Regions from separate parts of the Selenomonas sputigena ATCC 35185 genome, predicted to be linked through region 2. Evidence: riboswitches for the same ligand, from Rfam matches in the RefSeq annotation. Region 2 holds a riboswitch; the other holds the start of a gene.
What was found. Region 2 has a riboswitch for cobalamin ahead of SELSP_RS02425 (TonB-dependent receptor domain-containing protein). Riboswitches for the same ligand answer to the same signal wherever they lie in the genome.
Positions count from the first base shown of each region.

Region 1: linked by a shared signal. The riboswitch ahead of SELSP_RS07150 (sirohydrochlorin cobaltochelatase) and the one ahead of SELSP_RS02425 (TonB-dependent receptor domain-containing protein) in region 2 are both predicted to bind cobalamin.

Region 1 covers NC_015437.1:1,568,891-1,578,863, forward strand. The annotation lists gene SELSP_RS07145 (hypothetical protein) at 1-61, shown strand, start outside; gene SELSP_RS07150 (sirohydrochlorin cobaltochelatase) at 130-1,128, opposite strand; cobalamin riboswitch at 1,507-1,684, opposite strand; gene SELSP_RS07155 (heavy metal translocating P-type ATPase) at 1,921-4,545, opposite strand; gene SELSP_RS07160 (amidohydrolase) at 4,609-5,760, opposite strand; gene SELSP_RS07165 (ABC transporter ATP-binding protein) at 5,993-6,598, opposite strand; gene SELSP_RS07170 (ATP-binding cassette domain-containing protein) at 6,600-7,418, opposite strand; gene SELSP_RS07175 (ABC transporter permease) at 7,427-8,275, opposite strand; gene SELSP_RS07180 (ABC transporter permease) at 8,272-9,258, opposite strand; gene SELSP_RS07185 (ABC transporter substrate-binding protein) at 9,259-9,973, opposite strand, start outside.
Region 2 covers NC_015437.1:535,930-547,657, reverse strand. The annotation lists gene SELSP_RS02430 (ABC transporter substrate-binding protein) at 1-222, opposite strand, end outside; gene SELSP_RS02425 (TonB-dependent receptor domain-containing protein) at 301-2,757, opposite strand; cobalamin riboswitch at 3,025-3,221, opposite strand; gene cysK (cysteine synthase A) at 3,437-4,369, opposite strand; gene SELSP_RS02410 (RrF2 family transcriptional regulator) at 4,699-5,145, shown strand; gene SELSP_RS02405 (hypothetical protein) at 5,386-5,616, shown strand; gene SELSP_RS02400 (TOBE domain-containing protein) at 5,709-5,921, opposite strand; gene SELSP_RS02395 (SWEET family sugar transporter) at 5,965-6,279, opposite strand; gene SELSP_RS02390 (hypothetical protein) at 6,474-7,010, opposite strand; gene SELSP_RS02385 (hypothetical protein) at 7,105-7,644, opposite strand; gene SELSP_RS02380 (ABC transporter substrate-binding protein) at 7,893-9,065, shown strand; gene SELSP_RS02375 (branched-chain amino acid ABC transporter permease) at 9,156-10,043, shown strand; gene SELSP_RS02370 (branched-chain amino acid ABC transporter permease) at 10,051-11,004, shown strand; gene SELSP_RS02365 (ABC transporter ATP-binding protein) at 10,997-11,728, shown strand, end outside.

The DNA.
Region 1 (9,973 bases), 1.0 Mb from region 2:
CAACAAGGACGCCGAACCGAAGAAGCTCGCGATGAAGATGATGAATTTCTTCCATATCTGATGCAAAAACGCCGCTCGACCAAGCCGAGCGGCGTTTTCTTATAGAAAGAAGATGTATCGTTGTTTTTCTTACTTGGACTGGAGCATATCCCATGCTTCATTCGCACGATCAACGAAGAGACCGCGGATGAGCCCGTTTTCACCAATGCCATGAATGTACGTGTTGACCTTGAAGCCCTCCTTCATGAGGATGGACTTGTGCGAATCCGGCTCGTTACCAGCCATATCGTTGTTCGCATGATCGCCAGCAACCATCATCAGCGGCATGAGCGTGACGGACTTAATGCCCTTCGCCTTGAGCTCAGGAATGATATCCTCCAGGCCCGGCCAGCCCTCAACCGTGTAGATGTAGGTGTTCTTGAGCTGCATGCGGTTGATCCCCGACTGAATGACGCTGTAGTAGGCATTTGCCGGATGCGGCGTTCCATGCGCCATGATGAGGATAGCTTCATTATCAGCAACCTCAGGGAACTGCGTTGAAAGCGCCGAGAGCGCTTCCTTGACATCATCGCGCTGCTCTTCCTGACCCTGCCAGTAGATGAGCGACGTGCCGAGCGTCATCCTCTTGAAGCTGTCCTTGTACTCGTTGAAGATCGCCTTGTCGTAGGCATATTCCATACCCGGAACAACATCGAGCGAGCACAGCGCAATGCGCGTATAGCCATCCTTCTTGAGCTGCTTCAGCGCCGCTTCCGGTGTCGGAATATCAAGCCCTTCTTTGGCCTTGATACGATCCACGATGATATGCGAAGTGAACGCCAACTCGACCTTCACATTCGGATGAGCTGCCTGAATCGCCTTGACCGTCGCCTCGATCGTCTTCTCGCGCGAATCCTTGAAGGTCGTACCGAAACTCATGACGAGGATGGCATCCTTGTTCGGGAGGTTCTGCATCTTGGGATTGTCGTACTTCAAAGCACCGATTTCCGATGCCTCAAGAAGCGCGGGAGTCGCATCCGTAACTTCAGGATTCAGCATGTAAGCCGCGTCCACGGAAGGTGCCCCCAAGCCAAAGACAGCGCCACACGCAAGCGACATGGCCAGCATCTTCTTGAAATTCCTTTTCATTCAATATCTCTCCTTTGAAAATCAGAACATAAGCACATGGGGAAACACCCATCAAAGAGTGCTCCTCAAAAATTATGGCAGGCTTTGCGCCCGATGTCAAGTCATCGAGACAAAAACCGGTCTTGAAAAAGGAAGCTCCGTGTCTCCACACACGGAGCTGCTGCAGAGCAGCAAAAGAGAACTGGATCGGAAATAATATATGAGCAATGCTTTCCCCTGTAGCCCAAGCCGCAGGGAAAACTCTCCGCCGAAATGGATCCCCTTTGCCCGCGAAGGGGAAGGGGTTTCGGAGGGGAGGCACTACAAAAGAAAACCCGGCCTTCAGCCGGGATTCATTGCGTTGCGCAATAATCCCCTTCCCCATCACTCGCAGGTCAAACGGTGATTGTCAGCTAGGCAGTTCTCCTGGCTCCAGGTCATCGCTACTCTGCGCCTTCCCAAGGAAAACTCCCCAGTGACATTATGCAGATTCGCTCGCTGTTACAGTGGCGGGACCGCTCCGGCATTGACCGGATTCCCTATTAAGTCTTGCGACACCTAACCCAATCGATATGAAGTTTTTATGTTCTCATGAACTTCATGTATTATGGTAGCACTATGCGCGTCCCTTGTCAACACCTTTTATGAAAACTATCCGATTTGCTATTACAATCAACCTTGCTATTGCAATGCACCGTTGCCATAGCTCCAATGTTTTCAAGCCTTGCGGAATGTTTTTGCTGCGCGAAACCCGGGTAAGAAACGAATGCGCCTCCCCCATTGCAGAGAAGGCGCACACGCGCAAACCATCCGTCAGCTGATACCGACAACCTCGTAGCCTGCATCGACAATCGTCGCCGAAAGAGCCTTGTCTGAAACGTCGGCGCTCAAGGTGACGACGGCATTCTTGTTTTCCAGGCTGACTTCCGCCTTTTCCACGCCGTTCATGCCTTCCAAAGCCTTCGTCACATGGGCGACGCAGTGGCCGCACATCATACCTTCGATAGAAATCGTCTTTTTCATTACACTTGCCTCCAATTTTTCATCTGCCTGCATTTGTGCAGCTTCTTCCGCTCCCGCTTCTGCTTCTGCTTCCTTCTGCAAAAGGAAGCCGGGCAGTTCACGCAAAACCTTGCGCTTATCTTTCCTATCGTCATAAACGTCAAAAAAGTTCAGCCGCAGAGCATTCATCACGACACAGAAGCTTGAAAGGCTCATCGCCGCCGCGCCGAACATCGGACTCAATACGATGCCGAACACGGGCAGCCAAAGGCCTGCCGCCAGCGGTATGCCGATGACATTGTAGAAAAACGCCCAGAAGAGATTTTCCTTGATGTTGCGGATGACCTGCCGCGAAAGGCGAATGGCCGCGACGACGTCCCTGAGCGACGACTTCATGAGGACGACGTCGGCAGCATCCATGGCAATGTCAGCGCCCGCACCGATGGCGATGCCGACATCGGCACGCGTCAAAGCGGGCGCGTCATTGATGCCGTCTCCTACCATGACCGTCCTGCCGCTCTCCTGCAGACGGCGCACGACCTCTTCCTTGCCGTCGGGCAGAACGTCAGCGACGATGGCAGAAAGGCCGAGCTTCACGCCGACCGCGTTCGCCGTACGGCGGTTGTCTCCCGTCAGCATGACGGGCTGCACGCCCATGCGCAGAAGTTCCTCGATCGCCTCGCGGCTATCCGGCTTCAAGGCGTCAGCGACGGCGATGATGCCGAGCAAGCGATCCGCAGCGGCGAAGAAAAGCGGCGTCTTTCCCTCCGACGCGAGCTTTTCCGCCGCCGCCTTCATGTCCGCTGTCAGAAGCCCTTTCTCCTTCATCAGCGCCATGCTGCCGCCGATCACCTCTCGACGTTCACCCGAAAGCTCCGCCGTGCCCGTGACGCCATGCCCGGGCAGTGCCTGGAAATCCTGCACCTTCGAGAAAGAAATGCCGCGCTCTTCTGCCTCGCGTCGAACGGCAACGGCAAGTGGATGTTCACTCTGCGCCTCCAAGGCGGTCGCCACGCAAAGAAGCTCTTCTTCTCCTACACCTGCAGCAGGCATGAGATCCGTCACGCGCGGCTTGCCTTCCGTTATTGTGCCCGTCTTGTCGAGCACAACGAAGTCTGCCTTGCCAGTCGCCTCCAAAGCAGCCGCCGTCTTGAAGAGAATGCCGTTCTTCGCTCCCTTGCCGCTGCCGACCATGATGGCGACCGGAGTAGCAAGTCCTAGGGCGCAGGGGCAGCTGATGACGAGCACGCTGACGGCACGCGCGAGAGCGAAGCTCGCCGTCTCGCCCAGAAGCAACCAAAGAGCGCCCGTAGCAAGAGCCAAAACAATGACGACGGGAACGAATACGCCCGACACTTTGTCAGCGAGCTTCGAGATCTCCGCCTTTGAAGCGGCGGCGTTCTGCACCATCTCGATGATCTGCTGCAGCGTCGTGTCCTCGCCGACGCGCCGCGCTTCGCAGGTCAAAGCGCCGTTCTGATTGATCGTGGCGGCGCTCACGAGACTGCCCGGCGCCTTGTCCACAGGCAGGCTCTCGCCCGTCAGCGCCGCCTCATTGACGGCGCTCTCGCCTTCGAGCACCTTGCCGTCGACGGGGAAGCTCTCGCCCGGCAGTACGAGAAAGACGTCGCCGACGGCGACCTCCGAAGCGGCGACAACGACCTCCTCGCCGTCCCTTACGAGTCGCGCCGTCTTGGGTGCAAGATCCATGAGCCCCTTGATGGCATTCGTCGTCTTGCCCTTGCTGCGGCTTTCCAGCCACTTGCCCACCGTGATGAGCGTCAAGATCATCGCGGACGTCTCAAAGTAGAAATCCATGCCGCCCGCAGCGACGCTCTGCCAGTCGCCGGCTCGCGCCGCGAGAAGCATGGAGAAGAGATTTCCCGTACTGTAAACGAAGCCCGCCGCACTGCCAAGAGCTACGAGCGTATCCATGTTCACGCCGCCCGAAAAGATATTGCGAAAGCCGTTGATGAAGAATTTCTGATTGACGATCATGACGGCGACAGCGAGAAGAAGCTCGTAAAGGCCGATGACGAGCGCATTGTTCTCCATCGCCTGCGGAATGGGAAGCGCAAGAAGCATGTGCCCCATCGAAACGTAGAGAAGCGGCACGAGGAGCACGAGCGACACGATAAAGCGGCGCAGAATCTTCGGCGTCTCATGATCTTCAAGCGCCTCTCGCTCTTCTCGCATATCCTTTGCCCGTCCTGCCCCCTTGCCGGCAGCAAGGCTCGCGCCGTAGCCCGCATGCTCGACAGCGGCGCAGATCATCTCCGACGTCAGCGGCGCATCGTAACTTACGAGCATCGAATTCGTCAGAAGGTTCACAGACACCTCCCGCACGCCCGCCAGATGACGAACCGCCTTGTCAACACGCGCACTGCACGCCGCGCACGACATGCCCGTGATCTGATACTTTTCATTTTCCGTCATAAGAAAAACACCTCCTCGTTTCCTATGACTATTTGAACAGAATATACGTCGATGCGATGTTTGTCAAGAACAAATTTCATTTCCCACTTTCTTTAACGCACTTTGCACAAGTTCCGCTAGATAATGCGCCGTCGGCGCGAGCGCAGCGGGGTCTACGCGAAAGCTCGGATTGTGGATGGCAGCGGACAATCCCGTTCCAACCAGCACGAAACAGCCCGGCACGTTCTCCTGATAGAAGGCAAAGTCCTCACCGCCCAAGGATTTCGGAGCAGACACAACCTGCAAATCACACGCCTCTGCCACCCGCTTGGAAAACGATGTCCAAAAAACATCGTTCGCCGTCGCCGGCGGCCCTTCGTACCAATCCGTCACCACCTCAGCGCCATGCGCCTGTGCCAGACCTTCGGCCAAAGCACAGACGCGCTTACGAATCAAGGCGCGTTCTTCTCCATCCATGCTGCGCGTCGTTCCTTCGACGAGCGCTTCTTCAGGGATGACGTTCCACGTATTGCCCGCGGCGACATGCGTGACGCTCACAAGCCCTGCCGAAAACGGATGAAGGTTGCGCGCGACGACGGTCTGCACCGCTTGGATGAATCCCGCCGCCAAAGGAATCGGATCGATGCCGCGCTGCGGATGCGCGGCATGCGTCCCCTTGCCGATGAAGCGAAATACGAAGCGGTCGACTGCCGCCGTGACAGCACCTTCCGATATGCCGACCGTGCCAACCGTCAAAAGGGGCGACGCGTGGAGTCCGAAAATTGCCTGTACATCGCGCAGGGCTCCTGCCTCCATGAGTACCTTAGCCCCGCCCGGCGCCTCCTCTGCTGGCTGGAAGAACAGGCGCACGCGCCCTTTCAGCTCCATCTCGCGCTTTTTGAGCAGAAGCGCCGCACCGAGAACGGATGCTGTATGAAAATCATGCCCGCAGGCGTGCATGCGTCCCTCATTCTCCGAGCGATACGGCAAATCTGTCTGCTCTTCGATGGGCAGGGCGTCGATATCGGCACGCAAGGCAACGACAGGCTCACCCTCGCCCACTTCCGCAACAATTCCTGTCGAAAGCGGTAATTTGAGAATGCGTATGCCCGCACGTTCCAAGGAAGCACGGATGCGCTTCGTCGTTTCCACTTCTTCATAGGAAAGCTCCGGATGGCGGTGAAACCACTGAAATTCTTCCTCGATATATGCTTCGATGTTTTCGATAGCTGACATAATGTTTTGCCTCTCTAATTCATATATGTTTAGTATATTATATGGTATTATATAGTGACTGCCCCATTTTGTCAACAAATCTTCTCGTCCCGCTGTATCATCTAAAGACATCAAAAAAATCCACACACGGCACAGACCTACAGTTTCTGCAGCAAAATAATCTGCACATGCAGCAAATTTTTGGGGCATGAAGAAAAACCGGCACCCGTCAAGGACAGATGCCGTTTTTCATTCATGCCTGCAGATCATCGACATGCACCAGGCGCGTGCAAATGCGCCGCGCTAATGCCTCGTTGTGCGTGATAGCAATGAGGATCATATCATGTCTTTCGACTTCCTGTAAGATGACCGACCAGATCTGCGCCTGTGTGATGGGATCAAGGCTTGCCGTGATCTCGTCGGCGATGAGCACGCGCGTCTTGGGACTGAGCGCGCGCAGAATCGACAGCCGCTGCAGCTGACCGCCCGAGAGCTCGTTCGGCCAGCGTGTGAGCCAATCAAGCTCGGCGCCGATCGCCCTGAGGAGTTCATCCGGCACATCCCATGCTTCGCTCAGGGAATCCTTCACCTTCCAGCGCGGATCCATCGCCTTTTCCGGATGCTGATAGATGAGCTGGATGGGATTGTAACCGCCCTTCGGCAAGGCTGCACCGTCCAATGCAATAGACCCTTCCTGCAGCGGCAGATAGCCTGCAAGGAGCAGCGCGAGCGTGCTCTTGCCGCGCCCGCTTGATCCTAAAAGAGCGAGCCGCTCCCCGTCTGCAATATGCAAAGATATATTCTGCAGAACGGGAGCGTTCATCCCATAGCGATAGGAGAGATTCTTCACATCGAGCATCTCATGCACCTCCCGCTTCCGTCATCTGCCGCACCTCTTGCGCCGAATAGACCTTGAAACTGTTCTGCGGCAGGGCATGATAAAGCGCCTGTGTATAGGGATGCTGCAGATCGCTGCCGTCGCCGCAAAATGCAGCGGCCGGAACCCTGTCCACGGTTCGGCCTTCATAGAAAACGGCAACCGTGTCGGCAACTTCGACGGCGAGATCGATGTCGTGCGTGATGAGCAGAATGCCCTTTCCCGCATCGGCAAGCTCGCGCAGAAGCTGCAATGCCTCGACGGCGCTCTTGATATCCATGCCAGGCGTCGGTTCATCCGCGATGATGAGAGCGGCGTCCGTGATAACCGCTGTCGAAAAGAGGACGCGCCGCGCCATGCCGCCCGAAAGCTGAAACGGATACAGGCGCTGAACCTTTTCCTCCAAATGCAGACGCCGGAAGGTCGCCGCCATATCGACAGGCGAACCGTAGAGCCCGCATACCTCTTTGCCGACGCGCATGAGCGGGTCGAGGTGTGTCACAGACTGCGGGATCAACGCCAGCTCCCGTCCGCGCAGCTCTTCCTGACGCGCCGCATCAAGCACGGTCCCGCGATAGATCATCTCGCCGCTCGTCACGGCGTTGTACGGAAGGATGCCGAGCAGGGCATGCGCCAAAAGGCTCTTGCCCGAACCGCTTGCGCCGACGACGGCAAGGATTTCTCCTGCACCCAGGCACAGATTGACATCGTACATCCCTGCCACCAGTGTATGCTTCAGTGCGCTCTGATACATGCGAAACGACACGGACAGATTCTTTACTTCGAGAAGTTCTTGTCCCATAAAGCCTCCTATTCCTGTCCGGACTGTGGGTCGAGAATATCGCGCAGTGCTTCGCCGAGACGATCAAAAATCAGAACGACGAGCAGCAGCAAGAAGCCCGGGAAAAATGCCAGCCACCACATGCCGAGCGCCAGATAGCGCATGGACTCCGCCAGGATGATGCCGATCGCCGGCATATCGAGCGGCAGGCCGTAGCCGAGGAAGCTGATGGCTGCCTCATGCATGATCGCATGCGGAAAGAGCAAAACAAGCCCGATGATGTACTGCGGTGCAACATGCGGCACGAAGTGCCGGCGCGCGATGGAAAACCACGAGCAGCCATACTGACGTGCCGCCAGAACATAGGGCTGCGAGCGCAGCTGCATGACTTCCGCACGGATGACACGCGTCAAACGCGGCCAATGCGTGACGATGACGCCGATGGATACGCCGAGGATTCCGCCGCCCATCATCACCGAAATCATGAGGATGAGGAGGATGTGCGGAATTCCCATGCAGAGATCGACGAGCCAAAGAACGAAGCGATCCACCTTGCCGCCGAATGCCGCCGACAACGTTCCGAGGAGGAGCGCGATGCAGGAGCTGAAAAACGCGGCGGCAAAACCGATCTGCAGACTGATCGACATGCCCTTGACGGAGCGCAGAAACATGTCGCGCCCCATGTTGTCCGTACCGAACGGATGAAGGACGGACGGCGCAAGATTTTTCTGCCCGAAGTCGACCGCATAGGAACTCTCATCCATCGTTGTACCCCAGAGGAGCAGTCCCAAAATGAACAGGATCGCAAACACGGCAAAGATGAGTCGGCGCTGACGGACACTCAGACCGCTTTGCGCGAGGGGAAGCGCCTTGTTCATGACATCCCCCTCCCCTCGCGCAGCTGCGGATCCACAATCCCATATAGAATGTTGGCGATGAGATTACCGACAAAGATAAAGATTGCACTGAAGACTGCAATGCCGAGCAGCAGTGCAAGATCGCCGCGCAGCCCCGCCAGCGTGACCGTACTGCCCAGTCCCGGGTAGGAGAACACCGTCTCCGCGAGAATGGCGCCGCCAAACAGCTCATTGAAGGACGCGAACTGCAAGGTGATCGCAGGCAGCAGGATGTTACGCAAACCATGCCGCCGCACGCGCTGCCAAAGATTCTCGCCGCGCGCCTCGGCAAAGAGCATGTAGTTCGTCCCCATCACCTCGATCATCTTTTCGCGCGTCTGCAGCGTGATGGAAGAAATCCCCGTGACGCTGAGCGTCAGTGCCGGCAAAATCAGATGATGGATCTGCTCTGCCAGCGTAACCTCCTCATGCAGCTTTCCGATGGGAGCGGCAAGCGCGAGCGGAAACCACTGCAGCTTGACCGCGAAGAGCATGAGGAACAGGAGTCCGAGCCAGAATACCGGCACGGAGACGCACAGAAGGGAAAATCCCTGAATTGCCTTGTCCAGGCGGCTGTCGCGGTACATTCCCGCGAGCACGCCCAGAACAAAGCCGATTGCGCCCGACAGCGTCCACGCCGTCATCATCAAGAGAAGCGTAAGGCGAAACTTTTCTCCGATGACTTCGAGTACAGGGGCGCGATAGATGAACGATGTGCCGAAATCACCATGCAGAATATTCCCCGCCCAAAGCAGGAAGCGTTCGAGCGGCGGCTTGTCAAAGCCCCAATAAGAGGCAATGAGCGCATGCTGTTCCGCTGATGCCGCCTTATTGATGAAGTACGCGTCGATGGGATCGATGGGCGAATTGGCGAGCAGTATAAAACTGATGACGCTCACCGCAGCCAGGAGGAGCACAAGCCGAAACAGATTGCCCCCAAGAAAGCAGACGATTCTCTTATCCATTTACTTCTTCCACTGCCATTCGTCAAGTGTTATAAGGATCCCCATGCCCTGTCCGCGCTCACCCACACGCAGCTGACCGAGATCGAGCTGATTATTGACGAAATACGGCACCTGAACCGTCGCAATCCAAAGATAAGGGATATCGACCTTCGGCCCCGTCACGCCATCCCACTGTGCCGCACGGAACTCGCGCAGCATCTCCTCATCGGTCGCAGCGGCAAGTGCCCGATCGATATGCGCAGTGACCGTCGGATTGCGATACATGGCAGAGTTGTTGATGACATTCACCCCGACCTGCGAGGAATGGAAATAATTGTAGATTGCTTGCGGCGTATAGTCGCCAATCGCCCATACCGTCGGGATGTTGCGCGCTATCTTGCGGGCCTCCGACCACGGCGTCGACTTTGCGATAATGTTGATGCCGAGCTTCTTCGCATCCTGTGCAAGCGCCACCGCTGTATTGTAACGCTGCAGGTCATTGGAACGGCCATTGATGACGAATTCCGCCTTCTGCCCGTTCTTCTCGCGAATGCCGTCGCCGTCCGTATCCACCCAGCCCGCAGCCTCAAGAATCTTCACTGCTTCGTCCACGCGGTTGTCCGATTCCTGCAAATCGTTATTCGCCCAAGAAAGAGCTTCTGCAAAATTCATCGTCGGCTTTCCGAAGCCGCCGAGCGCATTCTCGATGATCGTCTTGCGGTCGATGCCGATGTTC
Region 2 (11,728 bases):
GTTCTGCCAGACGGCGACCACGCGCTCCGGCGGACGCTCGTAGACCTGCGCGATGGGGTCGCCCTTTTCGTTGATGTTCTCAATCGTGACGGGCGTATACGCTGCATCCGCCTGCTCCGCTGTGCCAAGACGCTGTGCATTTTCATCCTGCACCTTCACGATGGGACTGCAAGCCGTGAGCAGGAAAACGAGGCAGATGAGCAACAGATAGAAAACTTTCATCCTTCCTCCTATAAGAAAGGGACGCAGGACATTCCGCGAAAGAATAGCCTGCGTCTTTTCCTTTTCATGACCGAACGATCAGAACGTATAGCGTGCGCCGACCATGATGCTGCGGCCGGGCATGGCTGAACTGCCGATGCCGTTCCATGAGTTGTACGAGGTCTGATACGCCTCATTCGTCAGATTGTTTATAGTAAGGTACCCTGTGAGATCGGGGGTGAAGCTGTAGTTGAAATTCCAGTCAAGGACGAGGAACTGACTGTCCGTGAACGCTGTCGGACTGCATCCCGTATACCAGTTCATCAAGAGTCCCGTATAGATCTTCCCCTTCTCATAGGAGAGATTGAGCGCATAGTGATTTTGCGGACGCAGACGATTGATCTGCGTATTGATGTCGCTGCCGCTTTGGTAGCCCCAGTTCGGGTCGAGCACCCAGCCGGGCTTCGCCATCCACTTGTCCTCCATGTGGGTGTAGGATGCGCTCATCGAGAAATGCTTGTCAAAAGCATGGTCGAACGTGATGTTGAACGACTTCTTGTCCTCGCGTGCATTGACCGCCGTACTGGAAAAATCGGCATCATCATTATTCCAAATCGGCAGCGTCGCAATCGCATTGCTCATGCGCGTCCAGTCATAGTGAACGGCAAGTGCGGTATGCTGAGAGAACTCCTTGCGCACGCCGAGTGTCCACGCATCGCCGCGCTCATCTTTCAACGGGGTCTCAAATACGCCGTCTACTTTTGTGTAGTCGCCCTGGCGCAGCGGACGGAGAATCTTCGTCCAGCCGAAATATGTGCTGAGGGTATCGTCAAATACGTATTCTGTGTTGAGTGCATAGGTGAAGATGTTCGTCTTTCCTTTTCCCTGCACATCGTCCCCTGCAGTAGACGACTCATAGCCTGAGTAGTAGCTGTAGCGGAGTGCGGGAGTAAGATCCCAGTTCGGGGTGATGTGAATCTTGTCCTGCACATAGGCAAGGACAGAGTCGCGAGCCGTATGCGATTCCGTGACTCTTCCATTGTTCCGAATGCTTTTCGCATAGTTCTTCGCCTTGTCATAAGTAACGCTCGCGATGACATCGTTCTTGCCTATGGCTCTTGCGTACTGCACTTGAAGACCGTGGTTTTCTTCCTCGTACCAGCTGGTCGGCTCAGGCGCTTTGCCGCCCGTTTTTTCGAGCCATTCCTGCACCTTTGCCGGATCGCCGCCCGGGAAAGGCGCGAGATGATCGCTGATCCACTGCTTGAGCTGCTCTTTCGTTGCACCTGTCGGGAATTGTGTGCGATAGTCTTGAACAAGATCTTTGCGTTTCTTATCGCCCCAGACATACTTATCGCGGTTGGAGTAACGGTGGTTTTGATGATAGAGCCGAACGAAGCTCTCCATACGATTGTCCTTGTCGAACGTCCACTTCAACTCCCAATCGTTGTGCCTAAAGCGGCTGAACGAATTGTACACCTTGCCATCAAGTGCGTAGAGGTTCGCATAGCCGGGGTTGCGCGCATCGCCGGCAAGCGTGCGTGCCGGTTCCCAGTTTCCCGTATTTGGGTTGATGCCCCCTTTGAGGGCGTTATTCGAGTCCAGCTGACCGACGGCAGCGCCAAAAATGATGCGTTCCCAGTCGTCCTGATTCCAATACTTGAGACGCGGCGTTGAGATCGGATAGCCGTCTTTGCCGCTCTTGTGGTTGTACCAGAACTTGATACTCTGCTCATCGGTCAGATCCTTGTCGATGCGGATATTGACCGCATCTTCCGCCCAGTGCGAGCCGCCGAGCGTGCCGATCTTGCCCGTTTCGCCATCGACGTATTCCGTATCGCCGCTCAACGTGCGCGTCACCGTGCCGAAATAGCGGAAGGTAGGATTCTCATCGATGGTACCCGATAGCGTCAGCGAATAATTATGTTTGCTCCACGAGCCGGTCGAAAGATCGAGTGTTCCCTTACGTTCGACCGTTCCCTTGCGCGTGATGATGTTGATGACGCCGCCCGTCGCATCCGGTCCATACGCCGATGCGCCGGGACCTTTGATGACCTCGATCTTATCGACGCTCTCGATGCCGAGCAGCTGGTCGAGATTGACGCCTGTGGACTTACTGCCCTTGGTGCTATTGTAACCGATGCGCGTACTCGTAAGGTTGTCCACGCGCCGCCCATCGATGAGGATGACGACACGCGAGTCTCCGTTGATGAGCACGCCGTTGTTGTAGAACTGATATCCATACTCACCGCCGCGGTAGCCTGGGTTCTGGAACGTCACGCCCGGGATGCGCTTGATCGCCTCCGTGAGATCCGCGTAGTGACGCTTCTCGATCTCCTCGCGCGTGATGACCTTGACATCACCGCCCGTACGGTAGTAGGATTGCTCCGTCACCGTGTCGCCGAACTGGTTGATCGTCTGTTCCGCCGTGACTTCGATGCTGTCCAGCGTATAGAATTGCAGATTTTCGTCATGCCCTGCGTGAGCGGGATTTTGCCCCCCCCATGTGGACAATAATCCGGCAAGAATCGCGCATGTGAGGTGTCGCTTTTTCATTTCTTTCATTTCCTCCTTGATGAGCGTACGCCCTTCCTTTTTCCTGCAACGCCTATCCGGCATTGCTGAAAAACTGCATAAAATGCACGCACAAACGTCCAATTTATGAACATTGTGCGCCGCCCTTCATGAAAGTTCGCCAATCCGTCTGCGCCCTTTAGGCTTGACTTCTTGGATTTTCATAATAAAAAAAGCTTTCTCCACGAAGAAAGCCGCTATATCATCCCGATATCGTAGTCGGCTCCCCTTCCCATCTCTCGTGGATCTGCGGGGCGCACAAAACAGGCAGTTCTCCTGGCTCGGAATCCTCGCGCGGCTGCGCCTTCCCAGAGATGGCTCCCCAGTGACCGGATGTTCATCCATGCAGCTTTGCTCTTCCTTACAGTGGCGGGACCGCTCCGGCATTTGACCGGATTCTCTTTTAGAAAACATAGAGAAAAGCACCGTGTTTTCGGTACAGCGTTTTCTATGCGTCCTAAAGCGTTGTTCAGCACCTGTTTTTTTATGCAATTTTTATTCGCATCTCATTCTATAAGAACTTTCATCTTTTGTCAACGATAGAATAGAGTAATAATTTAAATGAGATTTAATCCCATCGACAGTGTGCCGATGGGATTAAATCTCGTTTGAAAAGGAACGATTTGCTTTTCACGAAAAATTCTAAAGGATGACTTCCATCTCAGTCCTTAAAGAGCTCTGTCGAAAGATAGCGGTCGCCCGTGTCGGGCAGGAGAGCTACGATCGTCTTGCCCTTCGCCTCGGGACGGCGCGCAATCTCGACGGCGGCGGCAAGAGCAGCGCCCGACGAGATGCCGACGAGCGCCCCTTCCGTGCGCGCGAACTCCCTGCCGTAGCGGAAAGAGTCGTCGTTCGACACCGTGATGACCTCATCGTACACGCTCGTATTGAGCGTCTCGGGCACGAAGCCTGCACCGATGCCCTGAATCTTGTGCGGACCGGCCTTGCCTTCACTGAGAACAGGCGAATTCTCCGGCTCGATGGCGATGACCTTCACGTTCGGATTCTTGCTCTTCAAGTATTCTCCGACGCCCGTCACCGTGCCGCCCGTGCCGACGCCCGCAAGAAAATAGTCGACCTTGCCTTCCGTCGCCTCCCAGATTTCAGGCCCCGTCGTCCTCTTGTGCACGGCGGGGTTAGCAGGATTCGTGAATTGCGACGGAATGTAGGCGTTCGGCGTTTCCTTCGCAAGTTCCTCTGCCTTCTCGATCGCGCCCTTCATGCCTTTCGCGCCGTCCGTCAGGACGATCTCTGCGCCGTACGCCTTCAAGAGGTTGCGCCGCTCGACGCTCATCGTCTCGGGCATCGTGAGAATGGCACGGTAGCCGCGCGCCGCTGCGACGCTCGCGAGGCCGATCCCCGTGTTGCCGCTCGTCGGCTCAATGATGACAGAGCCGGGCTTCAAATCGCCGTTTTTCTCCGCCTCCTCGACCATCGCCTGCGCGATGCGATCCTTGACGCTGCCCGCGGGATTGAAGTACTCAAGCTTCGCGAGGATCGTCGCCTCGATGCCATGCTTCGCGCTGAAATTCTTCGCGTGCAGGAGCGGCGTGCCGCCGATGAGTTCCGTAATGCTTTCGTATATTTTTGCCATGATATGTCCTCCTCAAAATTCAATATATGTAATTCATATCTGTTTGATATGTTATATACTACATCGTTTTTCCTAGCGTGTCAATAGGCTTTTTGAAAAATTGTTCGCAGCGGCGAATCTTTACACTCGCCAACCGCACAGTCACAATCCCGAAGCTCTGCAGGGCTGCCTCTTCTGATGCACCTTATGAAGGAAACACGAATAAATGCAGCGCTTCCCTAAGAAATCGCACGGCAGAAAACATATTTCATCGCTATGTAATTGACAAATTCGCGATTTCCCTATAGAATAAATACATAGATAAACTGTATGAAAAGAGGTATACCCTTATGAAAATTTCCGCCAAAGGGCGCTACGGACTGGCTGCCATGGCGTTCCTCGCGCGAATCGGCCAGGCGAACAGCCCGACGACGATCCTCACGATCTCCGAGAATCTAGGCATATCCAAAATCTACCTGGAGCAGGTATTCTCCCTTCTGAAGCACGCGCGTCTCGTGACCTCAAGCAAAGGGTCGCAGGGCGGCTACCATCTCGCTCGCGCGGCGCAGGAGATCACGGCATGGGACGTGCTCGCTGCCATCGAACTGCCGCTGACGGAAAAGGCAGGTCCTGCGACGGGAGATGCACAGGAGGATCTTGAGCAAGCGTTGGCGAGCTGCGTCTACGACCCTCTGGACGCCGCCATACGAAAATCGCTTCAAGGAGTGAACCTCTGCGCCATCCTCGAAGAGGCTGACCGACAAAAGTCCAAGGAAAATATCATGTATTTTATCTAGGCGCAAAGATTTCATTTTCCACTCAAGGATATTCGGTATTCCTCCGTCATTTCATTTCCTTTATCTTCCATTATTTTTGGGACTTTTCAGCGGGAAACAGAAAAACCTTGCAATTTTCGTCCGATGGTGTATAATGGGCAAGGAATTCGGAAGGATGATATTTCGTTCTTCCCGTCTTGTTTCGAGGAAGTCCTTCAAATGGATTTCCGGTACGGTTGCAACACCGCTGGAGGGATTTTTATGACGATTGACAATGTCACCGTCATCATCGAGAGCGGCGCTCTTTCTGCTAAGGAAGCGGAGCGCTACATCCGTAAAATCCAAAGGCACTCGAAAGGTCGCACGCTCAAGCGTGTTTCATTCAAGCTGGCTGACGGGCATTTGGATTTGCGCTATGCATTCGAGGGCATCCCCTTCGAGCGCATCCGCCGCATCTCGCATGAGACGCCAAAAGAGCGCAAGGCTGTCTGACCACCGCCGAATCGCACATAATGAAAAGCCGCTGTCGAGGAAACCCGACAGCGGCTTTTCATTATGTGCAGTTCCTGAACGCCAGGGGTCGCTCAGTCGTCCACGCCGACCATGACGGAAGTCGCCTTAATGACGGCATAGGCTTCCTTGCCGATCACAAGGCCAAGCCGCTCGACGGACCCCATACTGATGGTCGCCGTGACGACGTTGCCGCCTGCGATCTCGATGCCAACGATGGCATTGACCGCACCTTTCTCGATGGATACGACCTTGCCCTTGAACTGATTTCTTGCACTGAGCTTCATTTTCTCACTTCTCCTTCACAAATAGACAAAATCCTTCCCTCTGCTAAAAGAGCGCAGTCAATGCAGTGGTCAGACCGAAGACGATTCCTGGAGAGTTGGCAATGACGATCGGCCAATCGCGCTGCTGCTTGAAGAAGCCGTACGCCACCCAGATCGTGCAGTTGATGAACGCGACGAACGGCTGAATCCAATCGCCCGGATGTCCGGACAGATTGCCGATGATCTGCGGGATATAGGAGACATACATGCACACGGACAGAATGGATCCGATCGTTCCGACGACCTTCATCTTATCCTGCACGGCGCTCTTCCCGAGATTGGCAGCCTTCTTCTCCACATGCTCTGACTCGGATTCCATTTTTTTCAACGATGTTTCCATAGGATGAACTTCCTTCCTAAAATAATACAAGCATCACCACTTCGCTCATACTAAGAAAATTCCCGCCAAAAGTCAAGAGGCAATCTCAAAATCCTTCCTTTTGCATTTTATCTAAGCTAGCGTGGAAATCCAAGAACTCAAGCCGAAGGCGCAGACCGATTGGCAAACTTTCCTCAACCGAAAATGACCTGATGCACGCCAATCTCCTCGATCAGACCCACCTCATCCACCGTGAAACTCACGTTTCTCGCCTCATCAAACCAATATACATGCTTCGAACCGATCACCTCGCCCCTGCCGTACATCGCTTCGACCTCCTCAAAGGCGTCTCCGATGCAAAAGCCCGACGGTGTACGGAACTCCGTACTCCTGCATTCGATGAAAACGATGGGTGCCTCGTCCGGCGGGCGCTTGTCACTCTTCTGCATCTCGCCGCAGAACGTGATGCCAGGGTATTTGTAATATACAAGACGCAAGGATTCGATCGCTTTTTCCTCCTCGTCGAAGCCGCTGCCCAAAAAATCCTCGACATATTGAAGCGGCATTCCGACGCCAAACTCGATCACGCCCGCCCCGTCCCCGCCTACGGCGTCACAGAGCAGCCCCCATTCGGAATCAGGCATCGTATGTGCGCTCGCCGTACCACCGGCAAAGACAAGAGCAACGAGCAGCAGCGCACCACAGAAAATGGTCTGGAACAGATGTTTCATTTTTCAAAACCTCCTTGATGATGCCATCGCCAGAAACAGTGTCAAAAGCAGCTCCTGCCGCTCTGCTTCACGGCTGAACATATGTCCTGAAAGTTTATACATCGCCCGCTATAATAGTGATTTTCGTGATGCGATCCGCATCATCGACGCTGAAACTCACGCTTCGGTAGGACGGAAGCGTATAGATGCGCTCACCCGGGGCATATTCCGACACTTCGCCCTCGCCGTACATTGCCACGACGTCCGCATAGTTGCCGCCGACGCGAAAGCCCGACGGCGTATGGAAGTACGGGCTTTGGCACGCGATGCTTCTGACCGGGATCTCACCTGTCGGCCGCGAATCGTTCCTGCCGACAGTCGCACCGAATACGATGTTGCCATACGTATAGCGCACGATGCGAAACTCATAACGTTTATCCTGCAATTCAAAATCGCTGCCCAAGACAGCCTCGACCTCGTCGAGCGACATGCCGCATTGGAATTCGACCGTGATATCCATGCTCCCTTGCGCACGCGGATAGAGAAGCACCGCCTCGGAATCAGGCATCGTATGCGCACTCGCGACGCTGCCCGCAAGGACGCTGCCTGCGAGCATCAAAGCACAGGCGAAAAAGAACCGGAACACATTTTTCATTTTTCTAAGCTCCTCCTTGTTTCCCAAAAGGTTTCGAGCAACCTTCCTTCGCTCGCTTCATATTATATATTATACTATAGGAACGTCTCTTTGTGACCCGTATAAAATGACCTATCAGAGAAATTTCCTCAAAGAAAACAAACGCCCATTCCTCACGAATCCGTTCTTGACTAACTCTGTAACATCGCATATAATAGGGAAAGTTATCGTGCTGTGCACGTTTTCGAAGAATTTTGGAGGGGATTTTCATGATTTTCAGCAAGAAGAGCCTGCGGCTCGCCTGCGCCGTTCTCGGAGCGACGCTCTTGGGCAGCGTCTTTGCAGGCTGCGGCTCGAAGGAGTCGGGCGATACGATCAAGGTCGGCGCGAACTTCGAGCTTACGGGCAACGTCGCGAACTACGGCAACGCTACGATTGAGGGCCTGCAGCTCGCAATCGACGAGGCGAATGAGGCCGGCGGCATCAATGGCAAGAAGATCGAGCTTGTTTCCGTCGACGACAAGTCGGAAGCGGCGGAGTCGATCAATGCGGCGACGAAGCTCATCTCCGACGACGACGTCAAGGTCATCGTCGGCCCTGCGACAACGGGCCTCGTGCTCGCCGAAACGCAGACGGCGACGGACGCGAAGGTGCCGATCATCGCACCGTGCGCGACGAGTCCCGAGGCGACAGTGGAAAACGGCAAGGTCAAGCCCTACGTCTTCCGCAGCTGCTTCATCGACCCGCAGCAGGGCGAAGTGATGGCAACCTTCGCCGCGAAGGAGCTCAAGGCGAAGACGGCAGTCATCTACGTCGACAACAGCTCGGACTACTCGAAGAACCTCGCGAAGGTGTTCAAGGAGAAGTTCGAAGCGGCGGGCGGCAAGGTCGTCATGGAAGAAGCCTTCCTGCAGAAGGATCAGGACTTCAAGGCGACGCTCACGAAGCTCAAGACGGCGAACGCTGACGTCATGTTCGTGCCCGCTTACTACGAGGAAGTCGGCAAGATCGTCAAGCAGGCGCGTGAGATGGGCATCAATTCTGCGATCCTCGGCACGGACGGCTGGGACGACACGAAGGTCGTCGACATCGCCGGCGCGGACGCGCTGAACAACACCTTCTTCAGCACGCATTACTCGGAGAAGGACGCCGAGGTGCAGGGCTTCATCGAAGCGTACAAGAAGAAGTACAACCGTGCACCGAACGTCTTCGCGGCTCTCGGCTATGATGCGGGCAAGATGCTCGTCGATGCTCTGAAGCGTGCAGGCAGCGGCGATACGGAAAAGATTCGCGAGGCGCTTGAGGCGACGAAGGATCTCAAGGTCGGTACGGGAACCATCTCTATGGATAAGAACCACAACCCGATCAAGACGGCGGTCATCCTTGAGATGAAGAACGGCGAAAAGGAACTCAAGGCGAAGATTGCGCCGGAGGGGAACTGATTCCACTTCCATGCAAGGGAAAAGGCCGCAGAGATGCGGCCTTTTCTATACTTTGATGAAAATTTCGTTTCACAAAAGAAAGGAGAAATCATGGAGCTTTCGGAGCAAATCGCCCAGCAGCTCATCAACGGCGTGTCGCTCGGCAGCATCTACGCCTTGATCGCGCTCGGCTATACCATGGTCTATGGTATCATCAAGCTCATCAACTTCGCGCACGGCGACATCTACATGGTCGGCGCATATCTCGGCTTCTTCGCCGTGACGAACCTCGGGCTTCCCATCGTGCCCGCACTCATCCTCGCGATGATCATCACGGGACTCTTGGGCATCGTCATCGAGAAGCTCGCGTACAAGCCGCTGCGCCATGCGCCGCGCATCTCAGCGCTGATCTCGGCAATCGGCGTCTCGCTCTTTTTGGAGTACGCGATGATGTACTTCGTCTCGCCGACGCCGCGCACCTTCCCGCCGCTCTTTCAGGACGTGGCCTTCAGCGTCGGCTCTCTCGTCATCAACGGACAGCAGATGCTCATCTTGGGCATCACATGCTTCCTCATGGTCGTCCTGACCTACATCGTGCAGTACACGAAGATCGGCAAGGCGATGCGCGCCGCGTCCTATGATACCGAAACGGCGCAGCTCATGGGCATCAATGCCGACCGCGTGATCTCCTTCACGTTCTGGATCGGCTCATCGCTTGCGGCTGTCGCGGGCGTGCTCGTCGGCGTCTACTACAACTCGATCGACCCCCTCATGGGCATCATGCCCGGCATCAAGGCATTCGTCGCCGCGGTGCTCGGCGGCATCGGTATCCTGCCGGGTGCTGTCGCAGGCGGGCTCATCCTCGGCATCGTCGAGGCGTTCGTCTCGGGCTTCGTTTCCTCGACGTTCCGCGATGCGGCGGCCTTCGCCATCCTGATCCTCGTCCTCCTCTTCAAACCTGCGGGGCTTTTCGGCAAGAACACCCGCGAGAAAGTGTAGGTGCGGCATGAATTTACGCAAGCAGGATCTCATCTTCTTCCTCTTCGGGCTCATCCTCTTTGCCGTTCTTCAGGGACTGATCACAGGGCGCGTCATCGGCTCTTTCTGGCAGCTGAACCTCCTGTTCCTCGGCATCAACATCATCCTGACGGCGAGCCTCAACCTCATCAACGGCTATACGGGACAGTTCTCGCTCGGCCATGCGGGATTCATGGCGGTCGGCGCCTATGCCGCCGCCATTCTGACGACGAACTTTCATGTGCCGTTTCCCCTCGCGCTCCTCGCAGGCGCAATCGCTGCGGCCTTCCTCGGCGTGCTCATCGGCCTGCCGACGCTGCGCCTTCGCGGCGACTACCTCGCCATTGCCACCTTGGGCCTCGGTGAAATCATCCGCGTCGTGCTCATCAACATCGACTACGTCGGCGGTGCCGCGGGCTTCAAGGGCATCGCGCGCGACACCAACTTCGCATGGGTCTTCTTCGCCGTGTTCGTCACCTTGTTCTTCATCAAGAACTTCGTGAACTCCACGCACGGCCGCGCCTGCATCGCGATCCGAGAGGACGAGATCGCCGCCGAGGCCATGGGCATCCCAACGACGCGCTACAAGGTCATGGCGTTCGCCATCGGCGCAGGATTCGCAGGGCTCGGCGGCGGGCTCTTCGCGCATACGCTGACGTATCTGAACCCGACGTCTTTCACCTTCATGCAGTCCTTTTTCTTCCTCATCATGGTCGTCTTGGGCGGCATGGGCTCTCTGACCGGCTCTGTCGTCGGCGCGTTCTTCGTCACGATCCTGCAGGCGGCGCTCGCAAGCTGGCCCGAATTTCGCATGATCATCTTCGCCGTCGCCCTGATCCTCTTCATGCTCTACCGCCCCAAGGGAATCTTCGGCTATGTGGAACTCACGGCGTTCGGCCCGTTGAAGCGCATCTTCGGCAAAGGAGGTCAGGCGAATGGCTGAATTACTGAAAGCGGACGGACTCGCGCAAGTCTTCGGCGGCCTGCGCGCCGTGTCAAACTTCAACATGGTCATCGAAAAGGGCGAACTCATCGGTCTCATCGGGCCGAACGGCGCGGGCAAGACGACGGCGTTCAACATGATCACGGGCGTCTACCGTCCGACCGAAGGCGAGCTTACCTTCAACGGCAAGAGCATCGTCGGCAAGAAGCCCAGCGAGATCACGGCACGCGGCATCGCACGCACCTTCCAGAACATCCGCCTTTTCTCCGAGCTAAGCGTCCTTGAAAACGTCAAGATCGCCTACCACACGCGCACGAAGTACACGGTCGCCGAAGCCGTGCTTCGCCTTGGCAGGTATTTCAAAGAAGAGCGCGAAATAGAAGAGAAGGCGATGAAGCTTCTCGCCATCTTCCACCTCGAAAAGCAGGCGCACGAACTCGCGAAAAACCTGCCCTACGGCGCACAGCGGCGCCTTGAGATCGCGCGGGCTCTCGCCGCGAAGCCCAAGCTCCTCCTCTTGGATGAGCCGGCGGCCGGCATGAATCCGCAAGAGACGCAGGAACTCATGGAAATGATCCGTTGGATCAAGAAGGAATTCGGCTTGACGATCCTCCTCATCGAGCACGACATGAGCCTCGTCATGGGAATCTGCGAGCGCATCTACGTCCTCGAATACGGCGAAATCATCGCCGAGGGCACACCGAAAGAAATCAAGGAAAATCCC